DNA from 2 places in the Bacillus sp. 37MA genome. Region 2 is predicted to be linked to the other one. Evidence: riboswitches for the same ligand, from Rfam matches in the RefSeq annotation. Region 2 holds a riboswitch; the other holds the start of a gene.
What was found. A riboswitch is a leader RNA that binds a small molecule or an ion and turns the genes downstream of it on or off. The one in region 2 is predicted to bind cyclic di-GMP.

Region 1 (4,221 bases), 690 kb from region 2:
GAACACTAAGGTCCTACTTAGTGTTCTTTAAAACAACAAAGCAAACCTCCTTTTGAAACGCTGATGGGGTTAGCTGTCGGATTCGGGCCTCGAAAGTAGCCCTACCTTCTAACGAAGGATTCACCCCTAGTGGTTTGCACGAAATTGGGTCCCCCACTCCAATGGATTAAGCGGTATTAGGTATGATTCAATATACATATTAAATTGATGATTGCTACTATACTCCCGAAATGAATGTTTGTAAAGAAAAAAATAGATTTCTTTAATTGAAATATATGAACGCAATATTTATGTATATATAATTTTGAATCTCAGGCCTGATATTGAAATTGACAGAACTTACATATTTAATAATTTTTCCATCTCTTCAACTGGTATAGGTAGACTAAAAAGGTAGCCTTGACCTATTTGACATTTTAAATCTTTTAGAACTATTCTCTGTTCTTCGCTTTCAATTCCTTCTGCTACAAGTTTAATGTTTAAATTTTTCCCCATTTCGATCATTGTTTTCACCAATGCACTGGTATTTGAATTCGTTAACATATCGTTAATAAATGTTCGATCAATTTTGATCACGTCAATTGGCAAATGATTAAGAACACTCAATGACGAATAACCTGTTCCAAAATCATCAATTGCTATGTTTACCCCTATCTTTTTTAGTTTATTTATGATGATCCTAGTTTCCATTAAATTTTGCATGAGACTTTCTGTAATTTCTAATTCGAGAAACTCTGGCTGTAACCCTGTTTCTTGTAAAACTTGTTTTACATACTCAAGAAAATCACGACTCCTAAGTTGATAAGTAGATACGTTAACAGCTACTTTAATAGGAGGATAACCCTCCACTTGCCACGTTTTATTTTGTTTACAAGCTGCTCGTAGAACCCATTCCCCTATCGGAATGATAAGACCCGTTTCTTCTGCTATTGGAATAAACTCATTCGGGGAAACTTTTCCTAGTTCGGGGTGGTCCCATCTTAAAAGAGCTTCTATTCCAACCATTTCACTTGTTTTTAAATCAATTTGCGGTTGATAATGTAAATACAGTTCACTTTCTTCAATGGCACGTCTCAGCCCTTCTTCCAACATCATTTTTCGATTTACAGTATCACTAACTACACGATAAAATTGATAGTTGTTCTTGCCACGTTCTTTTGCTAAATACATGGCTTTATCTGCACTTTTAATGATGTCTACCTGATTTTGACCATCGTTAGGGAATATACTAATTCCAATACTCGTCGTTGTAAAAAATTCTTTATTGTTTAAGGTAAATGGTGGAACAAACTCATCAATAATTCGTTGTGCTACTTGCGCCACACTATCTTTATCAATATCTTCAAGTAGAATGATGAATTCATCGCCTCCTTGTCGTGCCACAATATCATCTTCTCTTACACTACGTCTTAACCTTTTGGAAACCTCTATTAGAAGAAGGTCGCCCGTGTGATGCCCCATTGTATCATTTACGATCTTAAATCGATCTAGATCTAAAAACATGATGGCTAGTTCCTTGTTATTTTGCTTACATCGCTCAATTGTTTCGTCAAGACATTCATTAAGCATATAACGGTTCGGTAAACCTGTTAAGTTGTCATATTTAGCCATTTTATTTACTTTATTAAGAGCATTTTGCAACTCTTGTGTTTTATTTTCTACTTGTTTTTCTAAACTTTTTGAAAGAGCATTAAGTTCCTCTAATGCTGTTTCTTTCTGGAACAGTACGATAACCTGTCTAGTAATCACCATAAATATAACAATAAAAAAAGCATACTCTATAAAAACAAAATGATCAAAAGAGTAACAAAACATATAGATTAGAAATGACAAGAGCAATATATACGAAAGAATATCATGGTGCTTAATCTTAGTAAAATATCCCTCTTCATGTATTGATGATTTTTTAATATGTAAAATGTATAGACCAGCAGCCCCTTTTAGTAGCAACGTCAAGTTCCAAAGAGGATTAATCCAACCTCCAATTATGTACGACCCATTGAGAGATTGATAAACATAAATAAAATCAGCAATTATCTGAAAAGTAAAGCCAATTGAAATAAAAGTAAAAATCGTTTTTCTAACATTATTTCTGGTAGTAAAATACAATAAAATAGTAACAAATAGCAACGTAAGGTCAATCACCGGATAGGCAATACCAATTGCATCGGTTAAGAAGTTACCACTTAAATTAAGGAAAACGTTAGATAAAAGCAATTCCCAGATTAAAGAAATTATTACAATCATAAAAATGCTAATATCAAATATGAACCGAGTAATTTCAGTTTTCTTTAAAACTAATTTCAGTTTATAGATTAGAGCAATGATCCAAATCAAATACGCGAGAATCCATAAATAATCATCAAATCCAGGATAAGGAGCGTTTGTTCGCAAAAGTAGATGATAATAACCCGAAATAAGCCAAGCTACACCATAAGGAACCATACCTATTCCTATCAATAGCCAGAAATTACTTTCCTTGTCCTTTTCTTTTTTTAATGAATCATAAGTTTGATACACCCAAATAAAGCTCACTGATACTCCTATAAGTTGCAGAACGAACACGCCTGTTTCTCTGATAATTTCATCGTTTTGAAAGAAATAAATCCAAATATAAGATAACATGATAATGGCTATTATAAAAACCATCACAGGTTGTCGTAGTAATGTAGTCACTTTTTCATACCTCCATATTAAAGGCTATCCCTGAAGGCATAGCTAGACAAATCTCTTTTCTTAAGAATATCAATGAAGAAAAAGAACAATTGGGTTTTGATAAAACAAGATTTAGATCCGTGTACACTTCTTCGTCTTATTAAAAAGATCGTCAATTTAAAATTTGTTTAAGTCTTCCATTACCTTGTTAATTTCAACTACAAAAAACCCACCAAAAAGATTGGTGGGCGCATACAAATAAGGGATATAATCACAAAAAAATGTAAATCGTTCCTTTTTAAATATCTCCAATTCTTTTCGGTAACCCGGCGATCATAGCTTTTAACGGCCTTAGACCCGTAGCTTTGCGTCCTTACCTTTCGATAAGTTTGCCGTTATCGTAGAATTTCCTATTTATAACGTGAAAATAGGAATAATCGTTCTCTTATGTCCCGATTATATTCATTTTTACATAGAGATGCAACTTGATTTTTTTATATAGTTTTTCCTTTAGTGTCGATCTAACTATATACATAATAATCTTATATTCAATACCAAAACCAGTATAATCTACTTTTCTCAGAAGTATTCTTACTACCTACGAGTTTATGGACAAACCTTTCAGGAGTGATAAAGGACATTGGGGAAAACCGAACTGTAGACATAAATTAAAAACCTGCTCGAAAACTTAGTTGAAACAGATCACACATCTTTGAAAAGCGTTGTATTAGGTTCTTTTACTTGAAGAGAAACAAATCGATTGGCCAGTGGAACTTAAAATAATCCATTATTTTCACATGCACCTCGCTTAAGGTTCAACATAAGTTGATATATAGTACCACTACTAGCAAAAAATTTTTAGGAATAGGGGATACTTGATGAGCCATAACTATCTAGATTTATTAGCCTATTTTGGAATTGGTGGAGCGCATCCTGGTGGTTTTCCTTTAACACAACTTCTATTGCAAGATGAAATCATCCATCCATGCAGTTCAGTTTTAGATATTGGCTGTGGAACTGGACAAACAGCAGCTTTTCTAAATCAAAAATATGGTTGTCAAGTGACAGCCGTAGATAATCACCCCATTATGCTTGAAAAAGCAAGAGAACGCTTCAAGAATCAAGAGTCAACAGTACAAGTGATCGAAGGAGATGCACAAAAATTACATTTTAAAGACAATAGTTTTGATTTCATTATAGCGGAATCCGTTATTACGTTTACTACTATTTCTAAGACGTTAAATGAACTATTCAGATTATTAAAAAGGGATGGGCGTATGATCCTTATTGAAATGACAGCGGAAGAGCCACTATCAAGAAAAGTACAAAAAAAAGTGCGCACCCTATACGGCATACACGAAGTTTTGAGTGAAGAGGAGTGGAAAGTGAAACTGCAACAGATCGGATTTACACATATCGACATGATAACCCCCTCTTCTGAACTCATCCAAACGGAAATTACCGATATGAACCCATCGAAGAATCTTAGCGATGAATGGTATGATTTATGGGATAATCACCACTCTTTTATACATCAATCCACTGTCCCTCTTGGCTTTCGTGTGT
Region 2 (4,221 bases):
CTCCCGAACCAGTGAAGTGTTGTTTGTCGGCATGTGCCTGCTTCTCTTGAGCGGTTTCCTTTTACTTATCATTTCAGGACTCATTCATCTTGAAAACTTAAAACCGGTACTCGAAGAAGGACTTTCACCGGTGATCAAAACCGCTATTACCCAAACGTTGTACTTCCCATTTGGACAAATCATCGTCTTTGCGATGATCTTTCCTTATGTCAAGGAACATGAAAAAGTGAAACGCACCGGATTATGGGCAATGGGCATGAGTGGCCTTCTATTGGCCCTTGTCGCAGCAGGTAACATAAGTGTTCTCGGTGTTGATCTTACTTCACATGCACAATTTCCTTCTCTAGCTTCGATCCAGTCGATTGAAGTAGCCGGATTTTTGGAGCGTTTGGATATTTATTTTATCCTATTTGTGATGATCGGCGGTTTTTTAAACATAAGTATCTCTTTCTATGCGGCGGTGATGGGAGCGTCTCATTTATTTCATGTGAAACATCCTTCCCGTCTTGCTTATCCGATGGGCATAGTCATTTTACTTGCATCCATGGTCACTGCAAGCAATTATATAGAATATGTTCAACAATGGAGGGAGGTTTTCTCTCGGTATTTCGAACCCTCGTTCCAAGTCATCATTCCTATTCTTCTTCTCATCATTGCTTTTTTCAAAAACAGAAAGAAAGCAGCATAGAAAGAATAGGTTCCCTTTTTATCCATTATTCGTTATCGTCATTCGGAGTGTGTGTTTCTATAACTTAGACCTAACGGGGAAAAACATTATAGTGTTAAAAACTAAACATTTTATGTCACAGTTCGAACAAACTATGAAGCAATGAGGATGGGGCGAAATGTTGCAGGATGCGTAAAACGTTCACAAATATTGAATTAAAAAAAGCGGCTGTATTTACTTCATACAGTCGCTCAATATTAGATAGGTGGCTACAGCAGGGGGAGGAGGCAAAAGCAAAAGCAAAAGCAAAAGCAAAAGCTAGATTAATTCAAAAAGGTCTTACGGATAATAGGTTGCTTCCTAGCAGTCAGTATCCGCCACCCATGAAAGATGCGCCAACGATGATTAACAAAATGAACAAAACAACAATTAGCACAAAGCTAGAGCCGTATCCACCAGATTTTTCACAACTCATAATTATCACCTCTTTTTAAATATAGTATGAAAAAATAGAGCCGAGTCTTGTACGAATGGTTCTATAAAAATCAAAAAGTGTTATCTGCAACGATTACAGCCATGTGAGTGATTACGGTGACTATGTGATGGATTCATGTAATTTTGTGATGGATCCATGTGACATTGTGATGGATCCATATAGCCCGGATCTACGACGACGTTTCTTGTCACAGGCTGATAAATATGGCGAGGAACGTTAACAATATGCTGCCGATTAACATTCACGATTGGGTGAATGACAGGAACCTCGCGTTTAATGTAGGAATCATGAAATACACACTTTGGGGGACAAATTATTGGTCTAATAGGACGACACATCCAAAACACCTCCTTGTTTACTATAATAGATGCACTATGAAGCGATTTGGAAACGGACAAACATCATGGGTGAGATTTTAAATTTGTTAAAAATGACATACACACAATGCAGGTAGCTATCTGCTCTTTTGAAAAGAAGACGATTATCGTAGGGCATTTGAGCAAGTTGGAAATACTAGAGTTACGAGCTTCGGGATGGAAACACCAGAGGGAAAAGAGAAATGGGATTCTGATTGCGAGGTAAAAAGGGAGGAAGCTCGATGTCAGGAATTATCGATGACGGCCAGGCTTCCGGACAGCATGAAGTGGCAGTTTTTATTCACGGCGGCGGATCATCACAGGGGCTATGAAAAATATGAATGAATTAAGCAACAAAGAAAGTCGGCTGGATATAGTCGATATGATAATAGACTTGTTAACGGGGAATTGGCATGTATTTTGTAATTGTTCCAGGTGGATTTTGTGCATACAACATTGAAAGTTTTGAAATGCTAGATGAAGCGAAAGATCGGGTGAAAGAGCTCATTGAAGTAGGACATAGAATAGCACGGTTGGCGCAGAAAATCCCGATGAAAATCAAAGTGGCAGTCGAGTTTTAAACAAAAAATAGCCAGGTTAATACCTGACTGTAAAAGAGTTGAAAAATGACAAAATAGGGTTGGGATATGACGGGAAACCGTCGTATAAAAACAGTATACCCATTCTAGAAAAGTTTATACAAAAAGATCGAGATTTCTCCTGTCCAGGCGAATTTAGAGCGGGCGGAGCAGAAAATTGAAGATCGGAAAAACGGCAGCCTTTTTCTTGTTTCATAAGAAAGGTTACTTTGTGTCGTCAGGAAAAGGAAGTTTAGTCAAGTTTCTGCATTGTATAGGAATATGGTTCTATTACAGTAACGTTGTCAATTTTTATACGGCGATCAGTCAACAGTATTTAAGACATGTAAAATAGACTATAGAGTACCTTTGGTATGTATCTCCCCCATAAAATGAGTAACAATAGCTGAATTTCTTATTAAATGAACCAATAAGTCTCCTATAAATGAGTAAATATACTTTAATAAATAATGAGTAAAATGAACTTTAATAATTGAAATAATTACTATTTTTGTTGACGTGACATTATTCGACATGATTTAATGTATATAAATTCTTAATGAAAAAGGCAAACTTATCGAAAGGTAAGGACGCAAAGCCATGGGTCTAATGTTCTGGTGAATTATGACAGCCAGGTTGCCAAATAGGGCTTTAACCCCGTATTTGGATCAATAACTGTTTAAGGTAGGGTGAAAAATGCGGGGAGAAAAAAATGAATTAAAAATGAACGTTGAAAAGTTTTTTTTGTTATTACAAAACTATCCGGATGACTTTGATTCGACTTCAGTATTTGTAAGGTTTTTGCGATCTTTTTTAAGGGTAAATGCTCGCGGGAAAATGTTACCTACTATTGAAATAATGACATTGATAAAAGAGCAGAAACCTAATGTGTTTCGTTCGATGAGCAAACTTTCAGAAGAAGATAACATGTTAGCCTTTTTGACTAGTTTATCGATGGATTTTCAACAAGCAGAAAGCCGACTCCAATCCATTTACGAAGGTAAAAGAGTAGGGCAATAAGGATGAGACGAAAATGGACAGATAAAGATGTTTACTTTTTAGAAAAACGGGTTGGGAACTGCTCCTTATCAGCCATCGCAAGCCAACTTAATCGAAGTGAGACAGCTATTTCGTTGAAATTAAAGAGACTGGGCCTGGGGAACACTAAAAACGCTACGGGCTTCTTAACTAGTAGTGAGTTAGCTGAAGCGTTAAATGTGGACAGAAAAACAGTATACAATTGGATTCAGTTTCATGGACTTGAATCAACATCGCGTATAACATGTTATAAACGAAAATTTTACTTAATTGACGTTCATTCTTTTTGGAAATGGGCTGAACAAAACCAAGAGAAAATCGATTTCAGTATCATTGAAAAACATGCCCTGCCTCCTGAACCAGATTGGATAGATGAAGCTCGTCAGACTAGTACAGACAAGAAAATAAAGACATATAAACGTTGGACAACAAAAGAAATTGAACTCCTTTTAAAGTGGAAAAAAGAAGGGTTAAGTTTCAAAGAGATTGCCGAAAAGCTGAATAGAAGCAGAGTTAGCGTTGAGCGTCGTTACGCACGATGTCAAAATAGCTAATAGTAAGGTTTGGAGCGTATAGAAAAGAGTACAGATTCCGTGAGTACTCTTTTTTGTTGTACAGTTACTATATATGTGAGCAGGGTAAATTTTTAATTACTTTTATTTTTCGGAATAATTTCTTGTGCAGAAAAATAGAGGGTATGTGTTAAAATAACAAAAATTAAATATTAAAGGAAATGATATTTTTGTTTATTAAATCATCTATTCTTTTTCAATATCTCTCATTAAAGAGAAAGTCGGATTGAATCCGTTCATTCGAAAAGAAGAATAACAAACAGCCCGCCTACTCGTCATGAGTAGACGGGCGATTTTTATTATGATAATTTGTCTTTTTTAAAAGCTCTTAAATAACCCATTGACGCTGCATATGTTGCTGCTCTTGGCGGAATCCCTTTTTTCTTTAATTCATCCACAGTATTTTGAATCTTTTTCCTAGCATTCACATTATCTTGGTTCAAATAGAACAACTCCTTATTATTTTCTATTTTCCCTTTTTGTCTTTTACGAGTGTATAGCCACCCTGGACTTA

Region 1: linked by a shared signal. The riboswitch ahead of A3M5_RS23555 (putative bifunctional diguanylate cyclase/phosphodiesterase) and the one ahead of A3M5_RS0105220 (hypothetical protein) in region 2 are both predicted to bind cyclic di-GMP.

Annotation. Positions count from the first base shown of each region.
Region 1 is NZ_KB889752.1:242,491-246,711, reverse strand. Features, by position in the region: cyclic di-AMP (ydaO/yuaA leader) riboswitch at 44-183, opposite strand; gene A3M5_RS23555 (putative bifunctional diguanylate cyclase/phosphodiesterase) at 340-2,676, opposite strand; cyclic di-GMP riboswitch class I at 2,973-3,059, opposite strand; gene A3M5_RS0101360 (class I SAM-dependent methyltransferase) at 3,534-4,221, shown strand, end outside.
Region 2 is NZ_KB889752.1:934,766-938,986, forward strand. Features, by position in the region: gene A3M5_RS0105200 (GerAB/ArcD/ProY family transporter) at 1-688, shown strand, start outside; gene A3M5_RS24395 (YjcZ family sporulation protein) at 1,035-1,142, opposite strand; gene A3M5_RS25195 (hypothetical protein) at 1,933-2,100, shown strand; cyclic di-GMP riboswitch class I at 2,655-2,741, shown strand; gene A3M5_RS0105220 (hypothetical protein) at 2,794-3,117, shown strand; gene A3M5_RS0105225 (helix-turn-helix domain-containing protein) at 3,120-3,689, shown strand; gene A3M5_RS25710 (hypothetical protein) at 4,007-4,150, opposite strand.